Linked DNA regions of Duganella dendranthematis. The main gene of each other region encodes a partner of the protein of the gene in region 3 in a complex. Links are inferred from orthologs where the notes say so. Each region holds a gene or a part of one and is shown on either strand. Other genes may lie near its edges. The genes, in order: scpB, smc and HH213_RS00820.

Region 1 (9,939 bases), 3.7 Mb from region 3 along the record:
CGGCGCGCCACTGGATGCGCCGAAACCGAAGGTGGTTTGCAGCGGATCCGGCTGACGCGGACCACGGCTCGGACCCTTGGCTTGCTGACCACGTGGCTGACCCTGGCCGCCCTGGCCCTGACCGCCCTGACCTTGCGGACGACCGCCCTGACCTTGCGCGCGCGGCGCCGGGCCTTCGCCCAGCGGACGGCCGCCGGCGTAACCGCCGATACCCTGCGGACGACCACCCGGACGGCTGGACGTCTGCCCCTGGCCGCCTTGGCCAGCCGGACGACCTTTGCCGCCGCGACCGGCATTGCCGCCGCCGGCGCCACCGCCAAAACCACCACCCTGGCCACGACCGCCGTTGCGGGCTGGCTTGCCGAATGGCAACGCGTTGGCGTTGCTGGTGTCGGCGCGGTTGAAGTTCGGCTCGTTCTCGTCATCTTCGTCGTCATCGTCGAAGTCACGCTCGTCGCGACGGTTACCGCGTTCAATATGCTGATCGCCCTGACCGTTGCGGCCGCGCTTTTCCGGCCCCTTGTTCTGGGCAGGCTTGGCTTGCTGCTGGCCCTTGCCGCGCGGCGCGGCGGCAGCCGCAGCTGGCGCAGGCGCATCGCCACCACCTTTTTTCTCGATGCTGTAGGCAGCCATCAGGCCGCGCACCGCATTCTCTTCCATCTCTTCCCAGCGGCCGCGTTTCAGGCTGCTTGGCAAGGTCATCGCGCCGTAACGGGTACGGATCAGACGCGACACGGTCAGGCCGATCGCTTCAAACATGCGGCGCACTTCGCGGTTACGGCCTTCGCCGATGATCACGCGGTACCACTTGTTGATGCCCTCACCGCCGCCGTCGGCGATCTTGGAGAACTGCGCCACGCCGTCTTCCAGCTCGACGCCGCCCAGCAGTTTCTGGCGCATGCCTTCTTCCAGCGGCCCCAGGGTACGCACCGCGTATTCGCGGTCGATGCCGTAGCGCGGGTGCATCAGGCGGTTCGCCAGGTCACCGGAGGTGGTGAACAGCAGCAGGCCTTCGGTATTGAAGTCGAGGCGACCAACGGCCAGCCATTTACCAGCCTTCATGGTCGGCAGGCGATCGAACACCGATGGGCGGCCATCCGGATCATCCATCGAGACGATCTCGCCGGCTGGCTTGTGGTACACCAGCACGCGCGGCGGCTTCTTGCTGACGCGGCGCTGGATCAGTTTGCCATTGATGCGCACAGCATCGGTCGGCAGGATGCGCTGGCCGATGTGGGCCGGCTCGCCGTTGACCGACACGCGGCCGGAAACGATCAGCTCTTCCATGTCGCGGCGCGAACCCAGGCCGGCTTCCGCCAGCACCTTGTGCAGCTTTGGCGCATCGTCATCCGCCGTCAGGTCGCGGCGGGCCGCTTTCTGTGGCTGGCGACCCTTGCTGTCGTCACTGTCGAACGCGTCCGACGTCACGTAGGAGAACGCGGCATCCGCGTCGTTTGGCTTGCCGCCGGCGTTCTGACCGCCGCGCTGCTTGCCGTTCTTGCCGCCGTTGCGCGGCGGCTTGCCGTTGCGCGCATTGTTGCGGTCGCCGCGCTCGTGGCGTGGTTTGCCGTCGGTAGCGGCTGGTGCTGCACCTTCGGCGCCCTCAACCCCGCTCGGCGCTTGCGCCTCGCCCGCTTCAACGGCGACTGGCTCAGGACGCGGGTTCAGCGCCTCACGGACAGCGCGCTGTTCGCGCATCTGGCGCGGACCACGTGGACGCTGCTGGCGCTCAACGCGCTCACCGGCCTCGGCCGGCGCTGCATCAGCGGCAGGCGCCGATGCCGGCGCGGCGGATGCCTCGGCGACAACCGCATCAGCGGCTGGTGCGGCTTTCTTTGCTCGCGGCTTGGCGGCTGGCTTGGCGGCCGGCTCGGCAGCTGCTGCTTCCGCTGCCGGTGCGGCGGCTTCCACGGCGACGTCGGCTTTCTTGGCGCGCGCTTTTTTCACTGGCGCCAGCGTGTTGGAAGCGACTGCTTCAGCAGCTTCCGCTTTTGGCTTGGCCTTGGCTTTCGGCTTGGCGGCTGGCGCGTCACCGGAAGTGGCGGCGGCAGCGTCGGCCTCGATTTGGGCTTTGGTACGGCGCTTAGGCTTGGCGACTACGTCCGCCGCGGGTGCGTCGATGATCTCTGGGGTATCAGGTTTGTTCATTATTCGTTTCTTGGTTGTGCTCAGCGTCAACCGTTAAATCTGGCGCAGGGCCGGGTTCTTGCTCAATGTCCGCATGGTCGGCACCGTCCTGCTGCGCCGCTTTCTCAAAGTTCTCTTGCAGAGCCGCTTCCAGGGTTTCCATCGCGTTCTGACCATCACTGATTTGCTGCAACGGCGGCAGCTGGGACAGCGAATTCAAGCCCAAATCATCTAAAAACTGTTTGGTGGTGCCCAGCAAGGCTGGACGGCCGACCACATCGCGATAACCGATGGCGTCGACCCAACCACGGTCTTCCAGCATCTTGATCGTCTGCGAATTGACGGCCACGCCACGGATTTCCTCGATGTCGCCGCGCGTCACCGGCTGGCGATAGGCGATGATGGCCAGGGTTTCCAGCGTGGCCCGCGAATACTTCGGCGGCTTTTCCGGATTCAGCCGTTCAAGATACAGCTTCATCTCCGGCCGGCTCTGGAAGCGCCAGCCGGTCGACAGGCTGATTACCTCGACGCCCTTGCCGGCCCAGTCCAGCCGCAATTCTTCCAACAATTCCTTGATCGTATCGGCGCCTACACCGGGGCCGCGCGGCCGGTCCTGATCGTCCAGCTCGACAAACAGTTTTTTCAGACTGTGGATCGACAACGGCTCACGGGCGCATAGCAAGGCGGTTTCGAGGACTTTTTTAGCCTCAACTGTATCCATAAGCAAAATCGAAAGAAATCAATCACATTCAGTGAGTCAATGACACGTGCGGGAGGACTCGCTGAACTGCTTTTCCGACACCAAGGCCTATGCGCACCCGGCGGGAAGGAGGGACTTGCCGGCAACCGCCGAAGCTGTTGCTTTCTACGTAAAACGTGGGCAGGAAGCCAGACGTTTCATCCAACAACGCGAATTGTACCTGATAAAAGCACAAAAAGCGCATTTCACCGACATCGAAATGTAACGGAAGCTGGCAATCTAACTTACACGGCGGCAAGTCGATCCGAAAGAATGGCAGAAACGCCAACAAATGCCGGGTATTCCGCAGTAATCACCCAGGTCGGCACCGCCGCCAGGTATTTGTCGAAACGGCCTTTGGCTTCAAAGCGGGCACGGAAACCGGAGCGGTCGAAACGCTCGCCCAGCTTCGGGACGATGCCGCCGCCAATATAGATACCGCCCTGCGCACCTAACGTGACGGCGATATTGCCGGCAATCGTACCCAGCATGCAGCAGAACGCCTCGATGACTTCGTCGCACAGTGCGCATTCGCCGGACAGCGCGCGGCGCGAGATTTCGGCGGCGCTCAGCTTTTCCGCCGGCAGGTCGCCGATATCGGCCAGCGCGCGGTAGATCAGTTCGATACCGGCGCCGGACATCAGGCGCTCGGCCGACACGTGTTCAAATTCTTTCCATGCAAATTGCAGGATCGCCAGTTCGGTCGGATTGGCTGGCGAGAAGGTCACGTGGCCGCCTTCGCTCAGCAGCGCGGTCCAGCCGTCCTTGCCTGGAATCAAACCGGAGACACCGAGACCGGTGCCGGCGCCGATCAGGCCCAGCGGGGTGCCCGGCACGCCGACGCCACCACCCACCTGATGCTTCTGCGTGGCCGACAGCTGCGGCAGCGAGCTGGCCAGCGCGGTGAAATCGTTGACCACCACCAGCGTGTCGAAGTTGACTTCGCGGCGCAGCGCCTCGATGGAGAACGCCCAGTGGTGATTGGTCATGCGCACCATGTCGCCGGTAACCGGGTTGGCAATGGCGATGGCGCCGTTGCGGATACCGGTCACGCCAGCCTCGGCGACAACCGGCGAGGCCAGATACGCAACCAGGGCGGCGGCCAGGGTTGGATAGGCGGCGCACGCCAGCACTTCGATCGCTTCAATCCGGCCAGGTGCGGTTTCCAGCGCAAAGCGCGCGTTGGTGCCGCCGATGTCCGCCAGCAGACGCGGGCCACCAGGGAATACAGTGGTCAGGGAGGGAGGCGTTTGTACGGACTGAGCTGTCATGATTGAGCGAAAATAGTTGAGGCTTAAGCTTAAGGTAACTCGCCCCAACAGGCAAGCGAAGTTTGTAGTTTTAGTACAGTTTGCTACAGAAATTGGGAAATGCGGGAATTAGCCGCGTAGTATGACTACCGGCATGCTGGCGAGTGGACTTGACTGGCGGTAAAAGCGTGCGGCACCTGCGAAACCCGCAAGGCGCTGCGCCGGGGTCTGACCCCGGACGGGGTCAGACCCCTTCTGTTCGGGTTAGACCGACGCGGGCGTATCCTGCGGCAGCGACTCGCTGCGGAAAGCGGCATTCCACGCCTCCAGCCCGCCATGCAGCGGACGGGCGCGATGGAAGCCCTGCCCGATCAGGCTCTTGGCCACATGCGCGGCGGTCACGTCGTTGGGGCAGCTGCAATACACGATGATCGGCCGGCTCTTATCCAGGCCAACAATCTCCGCACTCAGCTCGCCGCCATTAAACAGCAGCGCGCCGGGCACGGCCGGGTCCAGCATTTGCGCCGTGGCGCTGCGGGCGTCGATCAGGATCGGCTCATGCCCCTGGTCCATTAGCTGCTTGAAGTCCTCGACGGTGATCCGGTCGATCTCCACCGACTGGCGGAAACGCTTGCGCTCGACATACTTAAACGCCACGAACAGGGCCAGCAACACCAGCAGCACGATCAACGCGGTCGAGCCCATCGTGCTGAGAATATCCAGCAACTGATCGACACTGGTATGGAAGAAGGCGCCGATGCCGATGCCGGTGCCGGCCCACAGCAAGCTGCCCATGACGCTGAAGCACAGGAAGGTGCCACGGCTGGTACCCAGCGCGCCGGCCAGCGGCGGCGCAATCACGTTAAACCCGGGGATGAACTTGGCGACGATCAGCGCCTTCGGACCCCAGCGCTTGAAATTGTCTTCCGTCTGGCTGACGCAGTAATCCGGCGACAGCGAAATCTTGCACAGCAGCTTGAGGATGCGCTTGCCGTAGAAACGGCCGGCGCGGAACCAGAAGCTGTCACTGATCAGACAGGCGAGCATGGCCACCGCCAGCACCGAGATCCACGGCGTGTCGCCATCGACCGACATGGCGCCGGCCACGATCAGAATCGGGAACGCAGGAATCGGCATGCCGATCTGTTCGACCAGCACAATCCCGAACACAATCAGGACGCCATATTCTTGGAGCAGGAGGATTAAATTCGCCATACAGATATCTTAACTTAAAAAACGCTTAACCGCTGCGGGGGATCGCCGCCAGCAAGGCCCGCGTGTAAGGATGTTGCGGGTTACGATACAACGCGTCGGCGTCGGCCAATTCCACGACTTGTCCTTGTTTCATCACCATCACCTGATCGGCCATGTACTTCACCACCGACAGGTCATGCGAGATGAAAATGTATGACAGGCCCAGCTCATCCTGCAAATCCTGCAGCAGGTTCAGCACCTGCGCCTGCACCGACACGTCCAGCGCCGACACCGACTCGTCGCACACCAGGATTTCCGGCTGCAAGGTCAGGCAGCGGGCGATGGCGATGCGCTGCCGCTGGCCGCCGGAGAACGCGTGCGGATAGCGGGACATGGCAGATGCGGGCAGTCCCACCTTTTCCAATAGCGCTAGCGCCATCGCCGTGCGCGCCTGCTCATCGGCGCCGATGCGGTGGATGCGCATCGGCTCAAGCAAAATATCGCCCACCGTGAAGCGCGGGTTCAGCGACGCATACGGATTCTGGAACACGATCTGGATGCGCCGCTTGTACGCCTGGAACTCCCGCGCGGACAGGCTGAGCAGGTCGCGACCATCGAACAGCACGCTGCCGCCGCTGGCCTGATGCAACCGCAACAAGGTCAGCCCGACCGTGGTCTTGCCGGAGCCGGACTCCCCTACCACGCCCAGCGTCTTGCCGCGCGCTAGCGTGAACGACACGTCCTTCACCGCGTGAAATTCGCGCTGGCGCCACCAGCCTTCACGCAGCGTGAAGTGCTTGCTGAGGTTGCGCACTTCTAGCAGCGGCATATCGTCCGGCGAAGCGCCGCGCCGGCGTTCGGGCTGCGGTGGCGGCGTCGCGCCGTCCAGATAATCGGCGATGACCGGCAGCCGCCACGGCCGCGCCTCCAGTGTCGGACGGCAATGCAGCAACGCCCGCGTGTAGGCGTCGGCCGGCTGTTGCAGCACTTGCTGCGCCGGTCCCGCCTCGCGCACCTCGCCGTGGCGCATGACGATGACGTGGTCGGCAATCTGCGCGACCAGCCCGAGATCGTGCGTAATAAACAGCACCGACATCGCCCGCCGCTTTTGCAGGCGCGCGATCAGCTCCATGATCTGCTGCTGGATAGTGACGTCGAGCGCGGTGGTCGGCTCGTCGGCGATCAGCAGCCGTGGTTCGCAAGCGATGGCCATGGCGATCATCACGCGCTGCTGCTGGCCGCCGGACAGTTCGTTCGGATACGCATCGATGCGGGCGGCCGGATCGGGAATGCCGACCTCCTCCAGCAATTCCGTCGTGCGGCGGCGCGCCTGGGCACGGCTCATGCCCATGTGCAGCTTGAGCACCTCGGCGATCTGCGCGCCGACCGTGAAGACCGGATTGAGCGACGACATCGGCTCCTGGAAAATCATGGCGATGTCCTTGCCGCACAGCGCGCGGCGCTGCTTGCCGTCCAGCGCCAGCAGCTCCCGGCCGTCAAAGCAGATACTGCTGGACGGATCGACCATCGCCGCCGCCGGATCGAGCAAGCCCATCACGGCCAGCGACGCCACCGACTTGCCGCTGCCCGACTCACCCACCAGCGCCACGGTGGCGTTGTGCGGCACGCTGAAGCTGACGCCCTTGAGCGCCTCGGTAGTGCTGTGGCGGTCAAGGCGGAAGGCGACGCGCAGGTTGCGTACTTCGAGCAAGCTCATGATTTCACCTTGGGGTCGAGGGCGTCGCGCAGCGCGTCGGTGAACAGCGAGAACGCCGTCACCAGCACGGCCATGGCGCTGGCCGCCGCCGCCAGTTGCCACCAGCGTCCCAGCAGCAACTCGTTCTGCGCCTCGTTCAGCATGCTGCCCCACGAGACGGTGCCAACCGGCACGCCAAAGCCGAGGAAGCTCAGGATCACTTCCGCCTTGATGAAGCCGACCACCAGGATCGACAGCTGCACCAGCGCCACATGGCTGACGTTGGGGAAAATATGCGTGAACATGCGGCGCCAGTGCGAGGCACCGATGGCGTCGGCGGCCAGCACGTACTCGCGCGTCTTGTGCTTCAGGTATTCGGCGCGGATCAGGCGGTACGGACCGGTCCAGCCGGTCAGGCCGAGAATCAGCACGATGGTCAGCACGCCCTTCTGTTGCAGCACCGCCGCCACGGCCAGGATCATCAGTACCGACGGAATTGCCGTGAACACGCTGTAGAACCAGTTGAATACATCGTCCACCACGCCGCCGCAGTAGCCGGACAGCGCGCCGAACAGCGAACCCAGCCCTACTGCCAGCGCGGCCGCCACCAGCCCGACCACAATCGAAGTCTGGCCGCCCTTGATGGTTTTCTTAATGACGTCGTGACCCCACTTGTCGGCGCCGAACGGCAAGGTCGCGCGCCGCTCAGCGCCGGCCGCGGGCCCGCGCGCCGTTAGTTGCGCGCGCAGTTCGCGGATATCCGCCGCCAGCGGATCGAAGGGATTGTCGGGCAAGGCTTGCTGCTGCGTGGCCGCTGCCGCCGCGGTGGCAGTGTCAGCACCCAGGAAAGTTGGCGGGGCGTAGCTGACGCCGGCCTCCTCCTCCCAGTCTGCCGCGACCAGCCCGATGGCCGACAGCACCACCATCAGCAGGAACGCCGCCACTACCGCCAACGACGCCATCGCCACCCGGTCCGCGCGCAAGCGCTGCCAGGCCGTCATGCGAGTTTCACCCGTGGATCGACCGCCTGGTACAGCAGATCGGTCAGCAGATTGAACACCATCGTGGCAACCGCCACGTACACCGTAATCGCCTTAATCACCGGAAAATCGCTGCGCTCGACCGCCAGGATCACCTCCCTGCCGATGCCCGGAATGCCAAAGAAACGCTCCAGCAAAAACGCGCCGATGAACAAGGCCGGCAGGTTGGACATCACATGCGTCAGGATCGGAATCGCCGCGTTGCGCAGCACGTGCACCCACATCACGCGCCGCTCGCTCAGCCCCTTGGCGCGCGCCGTACGCACATAATCCTGCCCCACCTCATCCAGCACAAAGCTGCGGAACAGGCGCAAGGTCGGCGCCAGCGACACCGCCAGCCCGATCAGGATCGGCAGCACCGCATAGCGCCAGCCGCCCCAGCCCTGCACCGGAAACCAGCCCAGCCGATACGCCAGTCCGTACTGGCACACGATGATGTAGACCAGGATGCTGATCGACATCCCCACCGTACAGGCCAGCATCAGCGCGCGGTCGGTCAGCGAACCGCGCACAAAGGCGACCGCCAGTGCCAGCGCGATGCCGATGCCGGTTTCCAGCACCGTCAGCGGCGCCAGCACCGCCAGCGACGGCCCCAGCCGGGTGACGATCAGCTCGGCAACCGGCTCACCGGTGGCCCAGCTCAGACCGAAATCAAAACTGGCGATCTGCTTGATGAAAATCCACAACTGCACGTAATACGGCTGATCCACACCCAGCTGGCGACGGATATTGGCGATGCTGTCCGCATCCGCCATTTTGCCTGCCAGCAAATAAGCCGGATCGCCGCCGACCCAGTTAAACAGCACGAACAGCAGCAGCACCACGCCCAGCATGGTCGGCAACATTTGCCATAGGCGGCGAATTATGTAAGCAAACATGCAATCTCCGGTGAGGTTGCAAGGCTACATGATTTTACCTGTGTGGGGCTAATGCAACGAAATGTAACAACATGAACGTGGATTAACAGAAATTTACATTCACCAAACGAGTGCACGCGCCTTGCGGCACACAATATTTTTACTCACTTTTAAATCACAACCCTGTCTTTCTTTCGACGCGCTAACGCGGCTCACCAAATTAGAGCGCGTCCTTCCCGCATTTGAGGCGCGCTGATCCCGCCTCGACTGACGGCGACCTTTCATGCTCGTAAGGGTTTCCACATTGACAGTAATTTGTCCCAAATGTTCATATGAATTAACGAAAGGGATGGACACGTCCTCATTCGGATAAAAAAAATTACACACATACACCCGTTGTTTATCGTTTTAATTGGGAGCTACATCAATGATGGTTGAAACCGTATTATCGCGGTCGGTCCGCCTCATCTGCGCCAGTGGTCTGGCGCTCGGCATGCACACCGCCCTGGCCCAAAGCACGGACGACGCACCGATCCAGCGCGTGGAAATCACCGGTTCGAGCATTAAACGCATCAGCGCCGAAGGCGCACTGCCGGTGCAAACCCTGTCGAAATTGCAGATCGAACAGAGCGGCGCCACCAACGTGGCCGACCTGATCGCCACGCTGCCATCGATGCAAGGCTTCACCACCTCGTCGATGTCGGTCAACGGCGGTGGCGGCGGTCTGCAAACGGCCTCGATCCACGCCATCGGCGAAGGCTACACGCTGGTGCTGTTGAACGGCCGCCGCCTGGCGCCGTCCACCTCCGGTTCCACCGTCAACCTGGCCAGCATCCCGCTGGCGGCCGTCGAACGCGTCGAAATCCTGACCGACGGCGCCAACACCCTGTACGGTTCCGACGCGATTGCCGGCGTGGTCAACTTCATCCTGAAGAAAAACCAGACCGACGCCATCATCGAAGCGTCCTACAACCAGCCGCGCAGCACCGGCGGCACCACCTCGACCGCCTCGATTTCCAAGGGCTGGGGCGACCTC
Region 2 (11,071 bases), 5.9 Mb from region 3 along the record:
ACCATCTCGCCCGAAATTCGCGAGCTGATCCGCTTCCTGCAAATCCCGGTGCTGAAAGCCGCCCTGGTCGACAAAAACTTCTTCTTCCAGGAAGCCCACCCCGCGCGCCGCCTCCTGGAACTGCTGTCGCGCATGGGCTGGGAGCAGCGCAAAGGCCCGGACGACCCGCTATTCCAGGCCATGCAGCGCAGCGTTGACCGGGTCGGCCGCGACTACGAGCAAGAGCTGTCTGTGTTCACCGAAGCCGTCAATGAACTGGAAGCCTCGATCCAGGCGGAAGAGAAGGCTGCCGCAGCGGCCATCGCCGCCCCGATCGCCGCTGCGCTCAAGCAGGAAAAGCTGGCCGAGTCGAACCAGCTGGCCAGGAACGCCGTCGCCTTGCGCATCGGCACCGGCGAAGTCATTGCCGTGGTGGAAGCTTTCCTCGAACAGCGCTGGACCTCGGTACTGACGATCGCCTACAGCATTGAAGACGACAAGCCCGGCGCCGTCAACAACGCCACCAAAACCATGGACGACCTGATCTGGAGCGTGCGTCCCAAGCTGACGGCCGACGACCGCAAGCAGTTGATTGCCAAGCTGCCGGGGCTGTTGTCCGCGCTGAATAAATGGTTGGATGTCATCAAGTGGCAGGACGCCGACCGTCTGCAATTCTTTGCCGAGCTGGCTGAATGCCATGCCTCGATCGTCCGCGCGCCGCTGGAAATGTCGCCCGAACGGCAGGTGGAAATCGCCATGCAGGTCGCCCAGCAAGCCGCCGAGCGCCGGCTTGCGCTGCAAGCCAAGGCCGAAGCCGAGGCTGCGGCCGACCACCAGACCGCGCCGCTAGCCGAAGAGGACGTTGCCCTGATCGAAGTGGACAGCCTCACGCGCGGCATGTGGCTGGCGTTTGAGCAGGAAGACGGCAGCAGCCGCAAAGTCAAACTGGCGTGGATCAGTCCGCGCCGCACGCTGTACATCTTCTCGACCGCCGCGCGGCAGGAGGCCTTCTCCATGTCCGGCGACGACCTGATCCGCCGCTTCCGCGACGGCAGTGCCCAGGTCGCCCGCGCAGAAGGCGTGGTCGCCGTGGCACTCTCGCAAGCCCTGTCCCGCAGCGCCGACAACGACGCCATCGCCAGCCAGGCGGCGGCTGGCTAACGCACGGCTAATAGTGCGCCGCCCATTCCGATGAACACCACCGCCGTGCTGCGGCCGGCCAGACGGCGGCGGCTTGCGCTGGCTGCTACGTTCCTCGTCAGCCACGCCGCGCAGCTGACGTAAAAGAAATGCGATACCAACGTGCAGATCGTGAACGTCGACGTCAGCAACAGGAAACGATGCAGGTCGATATGGTCATGCGGCATAAACTGCGGGAACACGGCAGTGAAAAACAGGATCGCCTTTGGATTGCTGACCGCGATCAGCAATCCTGAGCGAAACGTTTGGAAGCGGCTTTGCGCCATTGGCTGTGTCGCCTGCGTGTCGGCCGGCGCGCCGGCATTGCGCCATGCCTTGATGCCGAGATACACGAGATACGCCGCGCCGGCTGCTTTCAACAGTCCGAACGCCAGCGCGGACGCTTGCAACACCAGGCCTAAACCGGTTGCCGCCGTCGCTGCGACGACAAATACGCCTAGCGCGTTGCCCGCCGAACTGTAGAGCGCGCGGTGGGCGCCCTGGCTGGATGCGGTGGAAATCGCCATCAACACGCCAGGGCCGGGGCTGAACGCCGCAGCCAACGATACCGACAGGAATAGCAGCCAGGTCGAAAAATCCATCTCGGTCACTCCGGAAAGAAAAACTTAGTATCGTTTTAAACCGAAAAAATATAAATGCTCTAATATTTACAATATTTTTAACCGATGATTCACAATCATGGACAGATTACGTAGTATGGAAGTCTTCGTCGGCGTGGTTGAAGCCGGCAGTTTTACGGCGGCTGCCAAGATGTTCGAGATGTCGGTGGTCATGGTCGGCAAACACATCGCCGAGCTGGAGCAGCGGCTCGGCACGCGGCTATTGAACCGCACCACGCGTCGCCAGAGTCTGACCGAAATCGGCGAGCAGTACTGCGAGCAGTGCCGGCAGATCCTCGCTCACGTGCAAAGTGCGGATTCGGGCGCGCTGGCCATGCGCAGCAGCGCGCGCGGCATCTTGCGGATCAGTGCCCCGGTCGCGTTTGGCAGCGCATTGCTGGCGCCGAGCCTGCCGGACTACATGGTGGCCCATCCCGAAGTCAGCGTCGACCTGGAGCTGAGCGAACGCATCTCCGATGTGGTGGAAGAGGGGCTGGACGCGGCCATCCGGATTGGCCGCCTGGAGGATTCGACCATGATTGCCCGGCCGCTTCAGCCTTACGGCATGGTAATCTGCGCTGCGCCAGCTTACCTGTCGCAATACGGCACGCCGCGCACGCCGGCCGATCTGGCCCATCACCAATGCCTGGATTTCCTGCATTGGCGGCGCGTAGTGCGCTGGCGGCTGAATCCAAGCGCTGCGCCCAAGCCTAGCCGGTTTCGTTCCAATAATGGTCAGGCACTCAAGCAAATGGCGCTCAACGGTTTCGGGCTGGCCATGCTGGCGGAAATCGTCGTCGCTGAAGAGATCGCAGTCGGCCGCCTGGTGCCGGTCTTGCGTGACTTCATGCCGCCGATGCGGCCGCTGCACCTGATTTATCCGCGCGGTCGGCAAGCTACGCCCAAACTAAACAGTTTTGTCGATTTCGTGGTGGCGCAGTTCGGCCTGCCCTGATTACGGCGCGCCGTTGGCGCCATGTAGCAGCCAGCCTGGGCGCTCGCCCAGCAGCTTGGCCCAGGCGGACAGTGCCGGCAGGGCAGGACGCTCCATCGGCGTCGATAGCCAGCGGTTGAATGCCAGGCCCAGCACGATATCGGCCAGCGTCACTCCCATAACACCTCACCGGCGTCCACCAAGACCGGCACCATGGCGTGAGGATTGAGGTGCTGCACATCGGTCCCGCAGAACGGTTGAAGTTGATATGAAACGCCGATTTCAGCGCAGGTCCGCCATACTTCGCGGACATTGATGGAAGTGTTCTTGCCAAGAATGATCACTTTTAAAATATTCTGCTTGCCCGTTGGTACTTTAACCTGAACTTCACTTTTGTTGCGCTGCAATGAAGGCTAGAATGTTGTCACACGGTGAAATGGGAAAAAGCACGATGGTTTGGTGGCACTGGTTAAGTGTGATTGGCAGCCTGGCGGTGACCGGGCCGCTTGGCGTGGCGATTGTGTTTTGGTTGGTGGCCGGGAAGTCCTGGCGGCTGACCGCCATCTGGCTGGCGCTGTTTGGCGCGGGTATGGCGCTGGTGGTGATCACCAAAATGGCGTTCGTCGGCTGGGGCATCGGCGTGCAATCGGTCGATTTTGCCGGCTTCAGCGGCCACGCAATGCGCGCCGCCGCTGTCTACCCGGTGGCCGGCTTCCTGATTACGCGCTCGTCCCCGCTGTGGGCACGCCAGCTCGGCACCTTGGCCGGCGTGGTGCTGGCCGTGCTCATTTCGATTTCGCGCGTCTACGTGCAGGCGCATTCCAGTTCTGAAGCGATCACCGGCTGCCTGCTGGGGCTGGTAGTAGCGGCCGCGTTTATCAGGTACGCCAGCGGCGAAGGGCATCTGGCGCTGAGCCGCGTGCTGGTCGTGCTGTGCGTGCCCATCCTGCTGCTGGCGCCCCATGCCGAGCCGATCCCGGCCGAGATGTGGATTACCAAGGCCGCGCTCTTCCTGTCCGGCCGCGATCATCCGTTTACCCGCGCCATGTGGCGCGCGCCACGGCCGCAGCTGCGTTAGGACAATGGTGTAGCCGTCTGTGTTTTTGGCCTGATATGATACGCAAAATGGTATTATTGTGAAATTTTACAGCCCCCACACCAGATAACAACGTGCGTCTATCTTCCATCAAATTGTCGGGATTTAAGTCTTTCGTTGATCCCACCAATTTCCAGGTGCCGGGTCAGTTGGTTGGCGTGGTTGGTCCCAACGGGTGCGGCAAGTCGAACATCATCGATGCCGTGCGCTGGGTGCTGGGCGAATCGAAGGCCTCGGAATTGCGCGGCGAGTCGATGCAGGACGTGATCTTCAATGGCTCGACCCACCGCAAGCCGGCCGGCCGCTCGTCGGTGGAACTGGTGTTCGACAATCACGCCGGCAAGGCCGCCGGCCAGTGGGGCCAGTATGCCGAAATCGCCGTCAAGCGCACGCTGACGCGCGACGGCACCTCGACCTACTACATCAACGGCCAGCCGGTGCGCCGGCGCGACATCCAGGACATCTTCCTCGGCACCGGCCTCGGTCCGCGCGCCTATGCGATCATCGGCCAGGGCATGATCTCGCGGATTATCGAGTCGCGTCCGGAAGAGCTGCGGGTGTTCCTGGAGGAAGCCGCCGGCGTCTCGAAGTACAAGGAACGCCGCCGCGAAACCGAGAACCGTCTGCACGACACGCGCGAAAACCTGCTGCGGGTGGAAGACATCCTGCGCGAGCTGAATTCCAACCTGGAGAAGCTGGAAGGCCAGGCCGCCGTGGCGACCAAGTTCCACCAGCTGCAAGCCGACCAGGAAGAGAAGCAAAAGCTGCTTTGGCTGCTGCGCAAGGTGGAAGCCGAGAACGAGCAGAAAAAATACTTCCGCGAAGTCGAACAGGCGCAGAACGATCTGGAAGAGCAGACCGCCAAGCTGCGCAACGTCGAACTGTCGCTGGAGCAGATGCGCCAGTCGCACTTTGCCGCCGGCGACCGTCTGCACACGGCGCAAGGCGCGCTGTATCAGACCAACGCCGAAATCGGCAGCCTGGAAGCCAAGATCAAGTTCGCGCTCGAATCGCGCACGCGCCTGCAATCGCAGCTGGCGGCGCTGACCGCGCAGCGCGACCAGTGGCAGCGCCAGTCCAGCGAATACGGCGAGCAGATTGCGGAAGCCGAATTCACACTGGAAGAACTGGGCGCCAAGGTGGAAGAGGCGCAGATGATGGCCGAGCAAAAGGCCGAGTCGCTGCCGATGCTGGAGCAGGCGTGGAAAGAAGCGCAGACGCTGAGCACCGAATCGCGCGCTCGCATTATGCAGGCGCAGCAACAGCTGGAGCTGGAGTCCGCGCACCAGCGTAACGCCAACAACATCCTCAACGGCCTGGCCGTGCGGCGCGAGCGTTTGCAGCAGGAGAAGAACGGTTTGAGTCTGCCGGACAGCTCGCACCTGTCCAACCTGCGCATGCAGCTGGAAGAGAAGCAGCAGGCGCTGGAGGAGCAGAACTTCGTGCTGGAAGAAGCGCTGGAGCAGCAGCCCAGGCTGGAGCAGGAACGCCAGGAGGCGCAGCAGCAGGTCAACGCCGAAACCACCGCCAACGCGCAGCTGGAAGCGCGTCTGAATGCGCTGCGCCAGTTGCAGGAACGCGTGCAAACGCAGGGCAAGGTGACGCCGTGGCTGCAAAAGCACGAGCTGGAATCGCTGCCCCGGTTATGGCAAAAACTGAATATCGAGGCAGGCTGGGAGCAGGCGCTGGAATCGGTGTTGCGCGAGCGCACCTCGGCCTTGCAGATGTCGAATATCGACTGGGCCAAGGCCTTTTTCAGCGATGCGCCGCCGGCCAAGCTGGCGCTGTTTGCGCCGTCCACCGCCGTGCCGCCAGCGCCGCTGGAAGCGCCTGGCCTCAAGCCTTTCCTCAATCTGCTGAAATTGAACGATCCTGGCTTGCGTGGTTTGCTGCAGGACTGGCTGCACAACGTCTACATCGCCGAAGACGCGGCCGAAGCGTTTGCCGATCGGGGCAAGCTGCCGGCCGGCGGCAGCATCATCACCCGTCAGGGCCACGTCATCACGCAGGGCAGCGTGCGTTTCTACGCCGCCGATTCCGAGCAGGATGGCATGCTGGGACGCCAGCAGGAAATCGACAACATCACCAAGCAGCTGCGCGCGCAGCAGATGCTGGCCGACGAAGCGCGTTCGCGTTCGGTGCGCGCGGACGCCGCCGTGTCGGACCTGACGCGCCGCCTGGCCGAATACCGCGCCAAGCTGCAAAGCCTGCAATCGTCGGTACATACCATGCAGCTGGAGGTGATGAAGCTGTCCGAGGTGGAAGCGCGCTTCAACCAGCGTAGCACGCAGATCGAAGCCGACCTGGCCGAAATCACCGCGCAGGAGGAAGAACACACCCAGGTCAAGCTGGAGTCGGAAGAAAAGTTCGAGCAGCTGGATATGGAACTCGGCAACCTGCAAGGCACGCATGAAGACGGCCAGACCGACTTTATGCAAAAGGAGCAGCGCCTGGCCGATGCGCGCGAAGCGCTGCGCGACCTGGAACGCTCGGCGCAGGAAGTCCAGTTCGCCGAGAAGACCCAGCGCAGCAAGATCGAGGAATTCCGCCGCAATATCGCCACTGCCAACGCGCAGGTGGCGCAGGTGACGGAGAGCCTGGAATCGGGCCGCATGGAGCTGGAAGAGCTGGAATCCGGCGAAACCAGCGATGGCCTGCAAGAGCTACTGGACCGCCGCACGGCGCAGGAGAAAGCGCTATCCGACGCGCGCCACGAACTCGATCAGATCGCGCAGCAACTGCGCCTGTTCGAGGAGGGGCGCATGTCGACCGAGCGCGCGCTGCAACCGCAGCGCGACAAGATCATGGAAATGCAACTGAAGGAACAGGCCGCGCGCCTGAACCAGGAGCAGTTTGCGGCGCAATTGGCCGAGGTGCAGGCCGACGAGGCGGCGCTGTCCGAGAAGCTGCATCCGGAGATGAAGGCGTCCTACTTGCAAGGCGAGGTGACGCGCCTGACCAACGCTATCTCGCTTCTCGGCGCCGTCAACCTGGCGGCCTTGGACGAGCTGGCGACGGCGTCCGAGCGCAAGAACTTCCTCGATTCGCAGAACGCGGATCTGACGGAGGCGATCAACACGCTGGAAGACGCCATCAACCGGATCGACAAGGAAACCCGCGATCTGCTGCAGGATACCTTCGACCGCGTCAACGGCCACTTCTCCGAACTGTTCCCAATCCTGTTCGGCGGCGGCCAGGCCAAACTGATTATGACGGGCGACGAAATCCTCGACTCCGGCGTGCAGGTCATGGCCCAGCCGCCGGGCAAGAAGAATGCCACCATCCACCTGCTGTCCGGTGGCGAGAAAGCGCTGACCGCCACCGCGCTGGTGTTCTCCATGTTCCGCCTGAATCCCGCGCCTTTCTGCCTGCTCGACGAGGTGGACGCGCCGCTGGACGACGCCAATACCGAACGATTCTGCCGCATGGTCAAGCGCATGTCTGAACATACTCAATTCCTCTTCATCTCGCACAACAAGATTGCGATGGAGATGGCCAATCAACTGATCGGTGTGACGATGCAAGAGCAGGGTGTATCGCGCATCGTGGCGGTGGATATGGAATCCGCCGCAAACTTCGCTTCCGAGGCACAAGCAGCATGACAGACCTTCAAATCAGCTTACTCGCAGCCGCAGGCGTGTTTATCGCCGGCGTCTTCACGTACAACAAAATCCAGGAATACAAGGCCAAGAAAAGCGTGGAACGCGCTTTCTCGACCGACCATGACGATGTGCTGATGCGCACCGGCGGCGAAGAACCGCAACTGGCGCCGACAGCGATCAATCCTGCTGCGCCGCATGCGCGCCAGGAGCCAAGCTTCTCGCTTGACAGTTCCGCGCCCGGCGTCGCCGGCGGCGAAGCATCGGCGGCAGCTGCCGCACTCGGTGCTTTGGCAGCGGACTTCACCAGTGACGATGGCGCGCTGCTGACCGTCAGCGAAGAGGAACTGGCGGCGCGCGCCAACGCGGCATCGGCAGCGGCGGCGGAACAGGCCACCGCCCTGGTCGATCCGCTGATCGACTGCCTGCTGCCGCTGGCGCTGGAAGCTCCGGCGCGCGGTGACAAGCTGCTGCCGGTGCTGCAAACCCTGCGCATGGTCGGCAGCAAGCCGGTGCACTACATCGGCAAGGCCGTCAGCGGCGATTGGGAACCAGTCGCCCACGGCGGCGTCTACACCGAACTGCAAGGCGGCGTGCAACTGGCCAGCCGCAGCACCGCGCTGAACGAACTGGAATACTCGGAACTGGTGACGCGCCTGCGCGCCATGGCCGACGAAATCGGCGCCGAGCCGCAGATCCCCGACATGATCGAAGTAATGGCTGAAGCGCGCAACCTGCACCGCTTCGTCGCCGGTCACGATGCTCAGTTGGGCGTCAACCTGCAATCGAACGGCGCGCCATGGGCCATCAACACGCTGATCGGCGCGCTGGAGAAGCAAGGCTTCGACCTGCGTCCGGACGGCCGCTTCGTGATGCCGGACGGCGAGGGCGGCTTCCTGTTCTCGCTGTCGACCAATGTGACGCCGGCCGAGGAAACCACTGCGCGCCTGACGTTGCTGCTGGACGTGCCGTGCGTGGCGCCGGCGCGTGACGGTTTCGGCGCGATGGTCGCCTGCGCCAAGGGCCTGATGGTACGCCTTGACGGCACCATCGTCGACGACTACAACCAGCCGCTGTCGGATGCGGCGCTGACCGAGATCGCCGGCCAGGTGCAGGATTTCTACGCCGAGATGAACGATGCGGATATTCCGGCCGGTTCCACCCGCGCGATGCGTTTGTTCAGCTAAGAAGGTTAGGTAATGACGGAAGTAGATTTCAAAACGCGCATCGAGCAACTCAGCGCGGAGCTGAACCGGCATTTGCACGCCTATCATGTGGAAGACGCGCCGACTATTCCGGACGCGGAGTATGACAAGCTGTTTATCACGCTGCAAAAGCTGGAGGAAGAATACCCCGAGCTGGCGCTGCCGGACTCGCCGACCAAGCGCGTAGGCGCGGCCCCGCTGCCGCAGTTCGACCAAGTCACGCACACGGTGCCGATGCTGTCGCTGAATAACGGCTTCAGCGACGAGGATATCGAGAACTTCGACCGCCGCGTGCGCGAAGGCCTGGATACGGCCGCACTGGTGGAATACGCAGCCGAAGTAAAGTACGATGGCCTGGCCATCAACCTGCGCTATATCGATGGCGTTCTGGCGCAGGCGGCCACGCGCGGCGACGGCTACACCGGCGAGGATGTCACCGCCAATATCCGCACCATCCGTAGCATCCCTTTGCGCCTGAAGACCGACAACCCGCCCGCCATCCTTGATGTGCGCGGCGAAGTGCTGATGTTCAAGCGCGATTTCCAAGCGTTGAATGCCCGCCAGCGCGAAGCGGGACAGAAGGAATTCGCCAACCCGCGCAACGCCGCGGCGGGCAGCCTGCGACAGCTGGATTCACGCATCACCGCCTCGCGCAAACTGAGTTTCTTTGCCTATGGCGTCGGCGCGCTGGAAGGCGCCGAGATGCCGCTGTCGCATTCCGCGCTGCTGGACTGGTATCGCCAGCTTGGCCTGCCGGTGGCCAAGGAAGCCTCGCTGGTGCGCGGCTACGATGGCCTGATGGCGTACTACAAGCAGATCGGCGACGCCCGTCCAGGCATGCCGTACGAGATCGACGGCGTGGTCTACAAGGCCAACCTGCTGGCCGACCAGCGCGCGCTGGGCTTCGTTTCGCGTGCGCCGCGTTTCGCGCTGGCGCACAAATTCCCGGCCGAAGAAGCGCTGACCGTCGTGCAGGCGATTGAAGTGCAGGTCGGCCGCACCGGCGCGATTACGCCGGTGGCGCGGCTGGCGTCCGTGTTCGTCGGTGGCGTCAACGTTACGAACGCTACGCTGCACAATGAAGATGAGGTGCGCCGCAAGGACGTGCGCGTTGGCGACACCGTCATCGTGCGGCGCGCCGGCGACGTGATTCCTGAGGTGCTGGCGGTGGTGCTGGAGCGTCGTCCAACGCCGGAGCCGGCGCAATACGTGCTGCCGAAAACCTGCCCGGTGTGCGGCTCGCACGTTGTGCGCGAAGAGGGCGAGGCGATTGCGCGCTGCTCCGGTGGCCTGTTCTGTTCCGCGCAGCGCAAGGAAGCCATACGCCACTTCGCCGGCCGTCGCATGATGGACATCGAAGGCCTGGGCGACCGCTACATCGACAGTCTGGTCGAATGGGGCAAGGTGCAGCGCGTGGCCGACCTGTATTCGCTGAAGCTGGAAGACCTGCTGGAAATGAAGCGCCTCGCCGATGAACGCGATGGCACGACGCCGGAGACGGTCGCCAAGGGCAAGATCGCCACCAAGTGGGCGGACAATCTGCTGGAGGCCATCGCCGCCAGCAAGAATCCGCCGCTGGAGCGCCTGCTGTTCGCGCTGGGCATCCGCCACGTCGGCGAGTCCACCGCCAAGACGCTGGCCGAGTGGCTGGGCCGCTTTGACCTCATCCGCCGCGTGCCGGCCGCGCTGCTGCGCGTGCTGCCCGATATTGGCGGCACCGTGGCTGAATCGATCGCCGACTTCTTCGCCGAAGAGAAGAACCAGGAAGCCATCGATGCACTGCTGGCCGCCGGTGTGGCGCCGAAAGACGAGCATCCGCCAAGCGCCAAGCTGCGCGAAAAGCTGGACACGGTCAAGCTGATGGCGGCGCTGGCGATTCCCAAATTGACGGAACCGCGCAGCAAGCAGCTGGTGGAAGAAGGCGTGACGCTGGAAGCGCTGGCTTACCTGCAGGTGTTCAACGTCTTCGGCCTGCCGGCCACTGTATCGGATGCGCTTGAGGCGTGGATGTCGGAGCCGGCTAACCGCGCGCAAGTCAAGGCGCTGCATCTGCTGCGCAACGACCTGCTGGCGCAGCTGCCGGAAACAGTGGCCGCCGAAGGTCACCTGACCGGCAAAACCTTTGTATTAACCGGCACCTTGCCGAATATGGGCCGCGACCAGGCTGCTGCGCTGATTGAAGCGGAGGGCGGCAAGATCTCCGGTTCGGTCTCGAAAAAAACACACTATCTGGTTGCCGGCGCAGACGCCGGCAGCAAACTGGCCAAAGCACAAGAGCTGGAAGTCACCATTTTGGATGAAGCCGGCCTGCTCGAACTCCTCGCACAAAAATAACATGACCAAAATAAGAAAAGCAGTTTTCCCGGTTGCCGGTCTCGGTAGCCGTTTTCTCCCTGCCACCAAGGCACAGCCGAAAGAGATGTTGCCCATCGTCGACAAGCCGCTGATTCAATACGCGG
Region 3 (10,002 bases):
TGTGCGCGGTGGGTGTGGCCGGAGAGAGGAATGCCGTACAGTTTCATGATGCGTCCTTGGTGAGTTGATGATGACGCCAGTATAAGGAGCGCGCATCGTGCTGATAAGACGGACAAAATCGGAATCAATGTCCACTAAAAGTGTACAATAAAGCCATGATTGATCTCAGCACCATTAACCTGAACCGCCTGACCACCTTTGTTGCCGTCGTGGAGGCCGGTTCGTTGACGGCCGCCGCCGAGCGGCTGGGCTTGGCAAAATCCATGGTCAGCAAGCATATGCAGCTGCTGGAGCAGGAAATCGGCGTCGGCCTGCTGCTGCGCTCAACGCGCAAGCTAAGCCTGACTGAAGCCGGCCGCACGTTTTACGAAGCCAGCCGCCAGTTGCTGCAAGCGGCCGAACAAGCCATCGAGCAGGCGCGCAGCGGCCGCGACCAGTTACAAGGGATACTGAGGGTGGCTTCGCCGATCGACTATGGGCTGATTGTAGTGTCGCCATTGCTGGCGCAACTGCGTGCGCGCTATCCAGCGCTGAAGATCGACCTTACCTGCGGCGACCACATCATCGACCTGATCGCCGAAGGCATCGACGTGACCGTGCGACTCGGCAAGCTCGCCGACTCCGGCCACATGGCGACGCGCGTGGACACGCTGGTGCGCTGGCTGGTGGCCAGTCCCGACTTTATCGCCCGTCATGGCATGCCGGCCACACCGGAGGATTTGCCGGCGTTGCCGTATGTCTCGCTGTCGGTGCTGGCGCAGCCGACGCAATTTACGCTGGGTGACGGCGCCGGCAAACAGGCACACGTGCGCATGCTGAACACCGTGTTCTCCTCCAACACCGCCTACGCCACACGCGCGGCCGCACTGAGCGGCGACGGCGTGTTGCGCGCCACCGTGTTTTCGGTCAAGGACGATGTGGCGGCGGGCCGGCTGGTGCGCGTGCTGCCGGATTGGTCGCTGCAGGAAAGCGATATCCACGCCGTCTACCCCGCCACCTCGCACGTGCCGCAGAAAGTGCGCGTGTTTATCGACGCGCTGAAGGCTGCAACGGCCGCCTAGCCGTCTTGCGGCGGCGGGTGACGATCCACCCGCTCGCCACGAACGCCGTCACCGCAACGCCGCCCCAAACCCAGGTTGCCACGGCTGATGCAGGCCGGCGCTCACGCGGCGCAGCGGGATCTCTGAAGGTGGCTGGAAACGCGCGCGGTGCAACCGGCACGATCTGCCAGTCCGCGCGGTTGGCCGGCGCGCGCTGCTGGTACTCGCGCAACGACAACACCGGGTCGCTGCCGAACGCGCGCGACGATGGATATTGCGGCAGGCGCACGAACAGCAGCGCTTCCAGATCGTCAGCCAGTTGCGCCTCCAGTCCGCTGCGGGCCGGGCCGCTGGTCAGGCGCCGCAGCAAATCATCACCGATGGTGTTGAACGCCACAAACGGCAGCAACTCTGTACGCTCGGTTTTCAGGTAGTCATAAGCGCTCTGACCGCTTGCCAGACTGACGTCCTTGAGCGCCATATAAGGCAAGGCCATCGCAGCCTTCAGCGGCGCTTCGCCACCCAGACGTGGAATCTGCCAACCCAAGGTACGCAACGTCTCGACGTTGATGCCGGCGCAGTTGGTGCTGGCGTGCCTGTAATGAAAATCCTGCCGATAGAAATGACTGAACACCCGGCTGATCGCCTCCTGATACAAGGCCGGCGCGCGAGCGTCCTTCAGCACCGCCACCAGCATGTACGACGGGCGATACCAGGACTGGCCGCTGTTCAGGTCGCCCATATACGCATCCATGGGCAGTGTGGCGGCGATGATGCCTTTCTCGCTGACCGAAGCCAGGCTGTAGAAATTATTCACCAGCCAGTCATCCCACTCGCCGGCGCCGCCAAAGCGGCCGGTCGCCACGGCAAAATGGCCGCCGTAAGACTCATCGTCATCGCCTTGCGCGCCGTTCAGAACAAAGCCCAGCGCCGGCTTGCCGGCCAGCGGCATCGGCTGCGCACCACCGTCACGGCGCCACAGCGTGCGCACGGCAAAATCGGCTTGGGCACCGCCGTGGTCTGCGCGCACCAGGCTTTCGATGGTTTCGCCGCGCGCCAACGGCTGGCTGGCGGCCGCGGCATCAATGGCATAGCGTTTGGGCCACAGCGTGCGGATCACAAAATGCTCGTCGCGCAGCACGCCGCGCGCCTTGATATCGCCATCGGCGAAAAAGGCGACGCTGCTGTCGTCCACGTAAGCGCGGTTGCTCGACAGGCGCGGCGTCAGTGTCACGGCCAGCGGCGCGGCATTGCCGGCGCGTGACAGTTGCCCGCCCGGCTGCCAGCGTCCTTCCGCCACATGCGGCGAGCCGATCCACAGCAAGGATGGCGGCTGGTCTCCGGGCCTGCCTTTGCCGTTGGCGAGCCACGCCTGCACATCTTCCTGCGCACGCAGGCGCGGATCGTAGCCGACGGCATCAGCCTTGGCCACGGCGATCATGTCATCGTTGAAGTACCACAGCGCTTGCTCCGGGGCGAGGCAGTCCCGGCAGCGGCCAGTGGACAGCTTGAAGCGGTCGGTGGCATACAGTCCCAGCAAGCCGGGTGCGAGGGCGTCGCGAACGCTGGTGTCTGGTGGCGGGGCAGCGTGCGATGACATGGCGGCCGTGTAGTACAGGGCTGCCGCTGCCAGCACAGCGAGAACGGGACGGGGCGGCATGCTGTCACTCCGGAAATTGACGGAGTTGCAGTGTAGAACGGGGCTAACCGGAGCTTGTTACGCTCCGTCAAGCTTTCTAGCCGCGACGGGCGGAAACCACGATGCCGCCAACAATCAGCGCAAACGCGGCGGCATGGTAGCCGTGCGGCGCTTCGCCGAGGAAGGCCGCCGACAGCACGGCCGCAAACAACGGCGTCAGGTTGACGAAGAAGCTGCCCACCGACGGCCCCGCCTCTCGCACGTCCGCGCCCCAGCAGCCGAAGGCGATAATGGCCGGGCCGGTCGAGACGTACAACAGCGCCGCCGCCAGGGCCCGGCTCCACTGCACCGGAATCGCGCCCAGCGCCTGTTCGCCCAGCGCGAAACCGCCTGACCACAGCACGCCAAACGCCACCTGCGCCAGCAGGAAACCGGCCCAGTCGGCACGGATGCCAGCCGGCTCAGTGGTGCGCGTCAGCAGCCAACTGTAGAACGACCAGGCGATGGTGGCCAGGATCATGAACAGATCGCCCGGCACCAGCCGCAATTCCAGCACATGCCGCCATTCGCCGCGCGCCAGCACCAGCAGCACGCCGGCGATCGACAGCACGGCGCCGGCCACTTGCCGCCGGTTAACCGGCACGCCGAAGAACAGCCAGCCGGTCAGCATCATCCACACCGGCATACCGGACGCCACCAGCGTGACGTTGATCGGCGTCGAGCTTTGCAGCGCCATGTATTGCAGCGCGTTGTACATGCCGATGCCGAGCAGGCCAAGCATGGCGTAGCGTTTCCAATGTTTCCACAGGCCGGCATCACGGCGGAATACGGGGCCGGCCAGCGGTAGCAGCAGGAAGAAAGCGATGCCCCAGCGCAGGAAATTCAGCAGCACCGGTGGCAACTGGTCGTGCACCAGCCGGCCGACGATGGCGTTGCCGGCCCACAGCAAGGGCGGCAAGGTCAGCAGGAAGATGGTTTTGGACGTCAGGCGCGTGGTCATTTTTATGTTTACACAACATTATTTTCAGGAGCATACCCGATCCGGCCCGCCACAAGCGATAGAAATAGCTTTGCAACGCCGGGGCGCGGTAAAATAGCCGTTGCTGATCCACCCACTTAGATAATATGAAACTTTCTAAACAACATTCGATGTACGAATCCGAGCACACCTTGTTCATCAAGGCGTTGAAGGAAAAGAACCCAGGTATTGAGGCAGGCCAGCAACTGGGCCGCGCGCTGCTGTGGGATCGTCCACCGGTTTCGCTGGATGAGCAACAGCGTCAGCTGGAATCGGCCGTCAAGCAACAAGCTTACGTCTACCAGAACAAACTCTAAGCACACGCGGGGCGGCAAGGATGTTGCCAGATCAGACGGCTGAGGTGCAGCCGCCGGAACAGGACGCTGCGGTTGCCGACGCGGTTGCCGTCACAGCCGAAGTTTCCGCCCTCGCCCGCCTGTACGGTGAGCCGCTGCTCAAGCTGCCCACCGACCTGTACATCCCGCCGGACGCGCTGGAAATTTTCCTCGATGCGTTTGAAGGTCCGCTGGACCTGCTGCTCTACCTGATCCGCAAGCAGAACTTCAACATCCTCGATATCCCGATGGCGCAGCTGACGCTGCAATACCTGAAGTATGTCGACCAGATCCGCCTGTCCAACCTGGAGCTGGCGGCCGAGTATCTGCTGATGGCGGCCATGCTAATCGAGATCAAATCGCGCATGCTGCTGCCGCAGCGCCAGGTCGACCTGGACGTGGAAGCGGACGATCCGCGTGCCGAGCTGGTGCGCCGACTGCTGGAATACGAACAGATCAAGCTGGCCGCGTACGACCTCAACGCCATCCCGCAGCTCGACCGCGATTTCACCCGCACCGAAATCTTCATCGAGCAGAGCCTGGTGCCGACCTGGCCCGAGGTGGTGGCCAGCGACCTGCAACAAGCGTGGCTGGATGTGATGAAGCGGGCCAAGCTGACCCAGCATCACAAGATCAGCCGCGAAGAGCTGTCGGTGCGCGAGCACATGACCGGCATCCTGCGGCGGCTGCAATCGGCCCGCTTTGTCGAGTTTGCCGATTTGTTTGACGTGGCCGGCGGCGTGCCGGTGGTGGTGGTCAACTTTGTCGCGCTGCTGGAGCTGGCCAAGGAAACCCTGATTGAAATTACCCAGGCCGAACCGTTCGCACCGATTTATGTGCGGCTGGCCTACTCGCCGGCGTGAGCCGGCATACGAATGAGCTTACACCATGAAAATCATCACCTCGATTGAAGAACTGCGCGACCAACTCAGTGGCCAGCTGCGCACCGCCTTTGTCCCGACCATGGGCAATCTGCATGAAGGCCACCTGTCGCTGATGCGTCTGGCGCGCAAGCACGGCGACCCGGTGGTGGCGTCGATCTTCGTCAACCGCCTGCAATTCGGCCCGAACGAAGACTTCGACAAGTATCCGCGTACCTTCCAGGCCGACGTCGAGAAGCTGGAGAAGGAAGGCGTGTACGTGCTGTTTGCGCCGACCGAGAAGGATCTGTATCCGGAGCCGCAGGAGTACCGCGTGCAGCCGCCGGACGGCCTCGGTAATACGCTGGAGGGCGAGTTCCGTCCGGGCTTCTTCAACGGCGTGTGCACGGTGGTGACCAAGCTGTTCTCGTGCGTGCAGCCGCGCGTGGCGGTGTTCGGCAAGAAGGATTATCAGCAGTTGATGATCATCCGGAATATGTCGCGCCAGTTCGCCATGCCGACCGAGATTATCGCCGCCGAAACGTATCGCGCGGACGATGGCCTGGCGCTGTCGTCGCGCAATATGTATCTGTCGGCGACCGAGCGGGCTGAAGCGCCGGCACTGTACCAGACGCTGAATGCGGTGGCGGACGAGGTCCGTTCGGGCCATCTGGATGTGTTCCAGCTGGAGCACAAGGCGATGGACGATCTGGCCCAGCGCGGCTGGAAGCCGGATTACATTTCGATCCGCAAACGCGGCGACCTGCAACCGCCGAACGCCGGCGATCTGGCGCAAGGCACGCCGCTGGTGGTGCTGGCCGCCGCCAAGCTGGGCACGACTCGCCTGATCGACAATCTGGAAATTTAAGGTTTGCCGCCGGGCGCCGCAACGGCTGGCGCGGCCGGCAACACGGTCGCGCCTTGCGGCGTCAGCTGGAGAATGACCGCCGGCGTGCTGATTGCCGGCGCCGACGCTTGCACTGGCGCGGGCGGCTGACGCGTCAGCAAGTTCACCATGAGACCGATCATGGCGATGAACATCCCGATGATAGCGATAAGTACCCCAACGATCCATTTGATGATCTCGGCCTTCACCGTCTCAGCCGAACTTTCTATCTTGGCGTCAATCGCGTCAAAGCGAGCGTAGACAAGTCCGAACTGCGAACGAACGCCCTCGAAGCGCTCGGTCATGGTGACCCGCAAGTCGTCCACAGCGGTGCGAACGTCGCCCACCTTATTGTCGATATACTCCCTGTCGGAATTGGCGTTCATGATGGAGCCATCATGCGCCGCGCAATCGGGGGCGTCAACGGCTGCGCGTGCGGTGTTTGAGGCAGATCAGGCGGCGACGTTTTGGGCCCAGGCCAGGGCTGACAGATGCGCCTTGTTGACATCCAACGGGCTCAGCTTGAGGGTCGCGGCCAGCGAGGCTACCAGGTCCGAATTCAGTTCGCAGGCCTCGGCCAGCGCCAGATAAGGCCCGTACTTGCCGCCGCGCGTCAGCAGCGCCGCCACCACGTCGTCGGACAGCTGGATGTTGGCCAGCACTTCCTGCATCGGAATCCCCAATAGCCGGTCCAGCAGCGAGAACATGCCCGCCACGAAGACATTTTCCGCTTCGCTCTTGCCCAGCGCAGACTGCGCCAGCAGCTCGGCCAGACGGCCGCGCACCACCGCCGTTTCCAGCAGCACCGGCGAATAGCCCGAGGTACTGGCGGTTGCCAGCAGCAAGGTCAGCCAGCGGTACAGCGGCTGGTAACCCAGCAAGGTCAGCGCCTGGCGCAGCGACTGCACTTCCCTGCCCGCGCCGAAGCCGGCCGAGTTGATGAAGCGCAGCAGCTTGTACGACAGCGTTGCATCGCGCTTCAGCACCGCCTCCAGTTGGGCGATATCGGCGTTCTGGCGCACCATCTGCATCAGCTGCATGATGATGGTCTGGGCCGGATTCAGGCCTTTGCTGTCGGTCGAGGGACGCGGCGTCAGGTGGAGTTTGCCAACGAAGGCGTTCAGGCCCAGCGCGGCGCAGGCGTCGAAGTCGGCCCAGTTGCTGACCGGGCGGGCGATCATGCCCACGCTGGTTTGCTTCAGGCCGGCATAGGTGCGGGCCTGGGTGGCCACATCGGCGCCGGTGAAGCGCATTTCAACATAGGATGCAATGCTCGGCAGACGACTGCCGATGCGCGCCAGGTCGGCCTCCCGCAGCAGCACGCCGACGTCGCCGGCGCGCAAGCCCTGTACCGCCGCCAGCGTATCCGGATTGGCCAGCTCGGCAGCCTTGATCGACAACACCGTGCGTTCCGGCGGCAGCGCGTACAGCGCATCGGTCGACAGCATGGCCGGCACGGCTTCGAGGAACAGGGTCTTGTCGCGCAGCAGCCAGCCGTCATCCTCATCGACCACCTGGCCGGCGACGAAGCCGACCAGCGACTCTAGCGCCTCCAGCGTGGACGCCGCGCCGCTGCTGGACTGTTGCCAGCACAGCTCGTAGCCGACCACGCGCTGCTTGGGGTCGAGCAAAGGTTCACGGACGATGAAGTTAGTCTGGTGCATGATTCACAATACCCCAAAACGAAAGGGTCTGACCCCGTACGAGGTCAGACCCTGGCCGCAGCGGTGTGCGGGGGTGCACGGGTGCCGCTGACAGCCGCGTAACACTTAGATCAAGCGCCGAGTTTCTCGAAGATCTTGTTCAGTTTTTCGTCCAGCGTAGCGGCGGTGAATGGTTTCACCACGTAGCCATTGGCGCCGGCCTGGGCCGCCGCAATGATGTTTTCCTTTTTCGCCTCGGCGGTCACCATCAGTACTGGCAGTTTGGCCAGTGCTGGATCGGCACGAATGTTTTGCAACATCGTCAGGCCGTCCATGTTCGGCATGTTCCAGTCGGACACGACGAAGTCGAACGATTCGGCGCGCAGTTTGGCCAGCGCCATCACGCCATCTTCTGCCTCGTCGACATTGGCATAACCCAGTTCTTTTAACAGATTCCGGACGATGCGGCGCATCGTCGAAAAATCGTCAACAACTAAAAATTTCATCTTTGGATCAGCCATGAATTGCTCCGTTGTTTCTCTACGCGGTTGTTAATATTGCCTACTAATCGTGCCCACATCGGCATTAAGTTGTAGGATAGCATTTTCGTTGCCTGAAGGCGAACAAAGTAGCAGTAAAACGTCACAGTTGCACGATTAAACACGCAAGGCGCGCATCCCATGCTGTGCCAGGTGTCCAAGAACCATGCCCGGCAGTGCCTGGAGTGCCCCAACTTCGTGCGCCGCGCCGACCGCAATCGCCTCGCGCGGCATGCCGAACACCACGCAACTCGCCTCGTCCTGGGCAAAATTATACGCTCCGGCGTTGCGCATCTCCAGCATCCCCGCCGCGCCATCCTTGCCCATGCCAGTCAGGATAACACCGACCGCGTTCTTACCGGCGGCTTGTGCAGCAGAACGGAACAAAACATCGACCGAGGGCCGGTGCCGGTTGACCGGCTCGGCCTGGTCGATGCGGGTCATGTAGTTGGCGCCGCTACGGGTCAGGTACAGGTGCGAGTGACCGGGCGCGATGTAGGCATGGCCCGGCAGCACGCGCTCATTGCCCTGCGCTTCCTGCACCGAGATCTTGCACAGCGAATCGAGGCGCTTGGCGAACGAGCGGGTAAAGCCTTCCGGCATGTGCTGAGTGATCAGGATGCCGGGACAGTCGGACGGCATCTGCATCAGGAATTCGCGGATGGCCTCGGTGCCGCCGGTGGAGGCGCCGATGATGATCAGTTTTTCCGACGACAGCAGCGGATTGCGCAAGGCCGACAGCGGCGATGCGGCATGGCCGTCCGCGCCCGGCTGCGGCAGGCGACGCGCCTGCACGCGCGCCTTGGAAGCGGCGCGGATCTTGTCGGTAATCAGTTCGGTGTACTCGCGCATGCCGGCCTGGATCGAGATCTTCGGCTTGGTGACGAAATCGACCGCGCCCAGCTCCAGCGCGCGCATGGTGATTTCCGAGCCGCGCTCGGTCAGCGACGACACCATCAATACCGGCATCGGTCGCAAGCGCATCAGTTTTTCCAGGAAGTCGAGGCCGTCCATCTTCGGCATCTCGACATCCAGCGTCAGCACGTCGGGGTTGGTTTGCTTGATCAGTTCGCGCGCCACCAGCGGATCGGGCGCCACGCCCACCACTTCCATGTCGGGTTGCGAGTTGATGATCTCGCTCATCACGCTGCGTATCAGTGCGGAGTCGTCGCACACCAGGACTTTGATCTTCATAAAAAGGCTTTCTTGTTATTTAAAACAGATCGATTTCGCCACCCACCGGCGCCACCTTGAGGCGGCTGGCATATTCGATTTCCCGCTTGACCAACGTATCGTTATGGCTCTGCATCAGTTTCTTGACCAACACCTTGCCGGTGCGCGGGAAGAAATACACTTTGCGCGGGTAGATGTCGTTCAGATCTTCCGCCACCACGCGGATTTTTTCCACCTTGAGGAAGTTCAGCACGAAGGCGGCGTTGCGTTCGCCGACGTTGATGGCGGTGAAGCCCTTCAGCACCGCGCCGCCACCGAATACCTTGGCTTCCAGGTTTTCGCGCCGGGCGCCGGCCTTCAGCAAATCATTGATCAGGATTTCCATCGCGTAGGTGCCATAGCGCGCCGAGGCCGATACCGGGCTGCCGTCGCCGCCGCCGTCCGGCAGCATGAAGTGGTTCATGCCGCCCAGGCCGGTGACACGGTCACGGATGCAGGCCGACACGCACGAACCGAGCACGGTGACGATCAGCATGTCCTTGTTGGTGAAGTAATACTCACCGGGCAGAATCTTGGCGGCCTGGCAGTCGAACGTGCGGTCAAAATAGACGTTCGTGGCAAATTGTTCGAGGTCCATGTTTTATTCTCATGTGCGTTGCGGTGCTTTACGGGCCGCAGCGGTATCGTCCAATTCGTAGACGGTCTTGCCGCGCAGTTTCAACGACTCCGAGACATACAGGAAATTCTCCGAGTGCCCCGCAAACAGCAGCGCATCCGGCTTCATCAGCGGCACGAAGCGCGACAGAATCTTGCGCTGGGTGGCCTTGTCAAAGTAAATCATCACGTTGCGGCAGAAAATGGCGTCGAAC

The links.
Region 1: HH213_RS00820 (region 3) and scpB share a complex: the UniProt entries of both Bacillus subtilis proteins name them as parts of the cohesin-like complex. The link is inferred for Duganella dendranthematis from one-to-one orthologs.
Region 2: the proteins of HH213_RS00820 (region 3) and smc are in contact, whole or in part, in a crystal structure (PDB 3ZGX), measured with the Bacillus subtilis proteins. The link is inferred for Duganella dendranthematis from one-to-one orthologs.

Annotation. Positions count from the first base shown.
Region 1 is NZ_CP051684.1:3,880,780-3,890,718, reverse strand. Bases 992-3,905 are described here. They hold scpB (SMC-Scp complex subunit ScpB), read right to left. Parts: upstream 2,849-3,905; coding sequence 2,135-2,848; downstream 992-2,134. Other genes in these bases: HH213_RS17675 (glucokinase), read right to left, coding at 3,112-3,905; HH213_RS30470 (hypothetical protein), read left to right, coding at 2,964-3,092; HH213_RS17685 (pseudouridine synthase), read right to left, coding at 992-2,148. In the rest of the region: more of HH213_RS17685, read right to left, coding at 1-991; more of HH213_RS17675, read right to left, coding at 3,906-4,137; HH213_RS17670 (VTT domain-containing protein), read right to left, coding at 4,381-5,331; HH213_RS17665 (ABC transporter ATP-binding protein), read right to left, coding at 5,357-7,027; HH213_RS17660 (ABC transporter permease), read right to left, coding at 7,024-8,007; HH213_RS17655 (ABC transporter permease), read right to left, coding at 8,004-8,924; HH213_RS17650 (TonB-dependent receptor domain-containing protein), read left to right, coding at 9,397-9,939. UniProt on the Bacillus subtilis protein: Participates in chromosomal partition during cell division. May act via the formation of a condensin-like complex containing Smc and ScpA that pull DNA away from mid-cell into both cell halves.
Region 2 is NZ_CP051684.1:6,011,669-6,022,739, reverse strand. What follows is about bases 3,565-7,610. They hold smc (chromosome segregation protein SMC), read left to right. Parts: upstream 3,565-3,882; coding sequence 3,883-7,410; downstream 7,411-7,610. Other genes in these bases: HH213_RS27515 (cell division protein ZipA C-terminal FtsZ-binding domain-containing protein), read left to right, coding at 7,407-7,610; HH213_RS27525 (phosphatase PAP2 family protein), read left to right, coding at 3,565-3,790. Also shown: HH213_RS27545 (DUF1631 family protein), read left to right, coding at 1-1,140; HH213_RS27540 (LysE family translocator), read right to left, coding at 1,137-1,760; HH213_RS27535 (LysR family transcriptional regulator), read left to right, coding at 1,858-2,733; HH213_RS30730 (glutathione S-transferase family protein), read right to left, coding at 2,734-2,892; HH213_RS30725 (thioredoxin domain-containing protein), read right to left, coding at 2,883-3,119; more of HH213_RS27525, read left to right, coding at 3,164-3,564; more of HH213_RS27515, read left to right, coding at 7,611-8,594; NAD-dependent DNA ligase LigA, read left to right, coding at 8,607-10,946; UTP--glucose-1-phosphate uridylyltransferase GalU, read left to right, coding at 10,948-11,071. UniProt on the Bacillus subtilis protein: Required for chromosome condensation and partitioning.
Region 3 is NZ_CP051684.1:150,433-160,434, forward strand. What follows is about bases 2,988-5,964. They hold HH213_RS00820 (segregation and condensation protein A), read left to right. Parts: upstream 2,988-4,034; coding sequence 4,035-4,895; downstream 4,896-5,964. Other genes in these bases: HH213_RS00810 (DMT family transporter), read right to left, coding at 2,988-3,679; HH213_RS00815 (DUF3460 family protein), read left to right, coding at 3,805-4,014; panC (pantoate--beta-alanine ligase), read left to right, coding at 4,921-5,760; HH213_RS00830 (hypothetical protein), read right to left, coding at 5,757-5,964. Also shown: HH213_RS00795 (glutathione S-transferase family protein), read right to left, coding at 1-47; HH213_RS00800 (LysR family transcriptional regulator), read left to right, coding at 156-1,061; HH213_RS00805 (hypothetical protein), read right to left, coding at 1,027-2,700; more of HH213_RS00810, read right to left, coding at 2,777-2,987; more of HH213_RS00830, read right to left, coding at 5,965-6,164; HH213_RS00835 (EAL and HDOD domain-containing protein), read right to left, coding at 6,231-7,442; chemotaxis response regulator CheY, read right to left, coding at 7,553-7,942; HH213_RS00845 (protein-glutamate methylesterase/protein-glutamine glutaminase), read right to left, coding at 8,078-9,154; chemoreceptor glutamine deamidase CheD, read right to left, coding at 9,174-9,770; HH213_RS00855 (CheR family methyltransferase), read right to left, coding at 9,780-10,002. UniProt on the Bacillus subtilis protein: Participates in chromosomal partition during cell division. May act via the formation of a condensin-like complex containing Smc and ScpB that pull DNA away from mid-cell into both cell halves.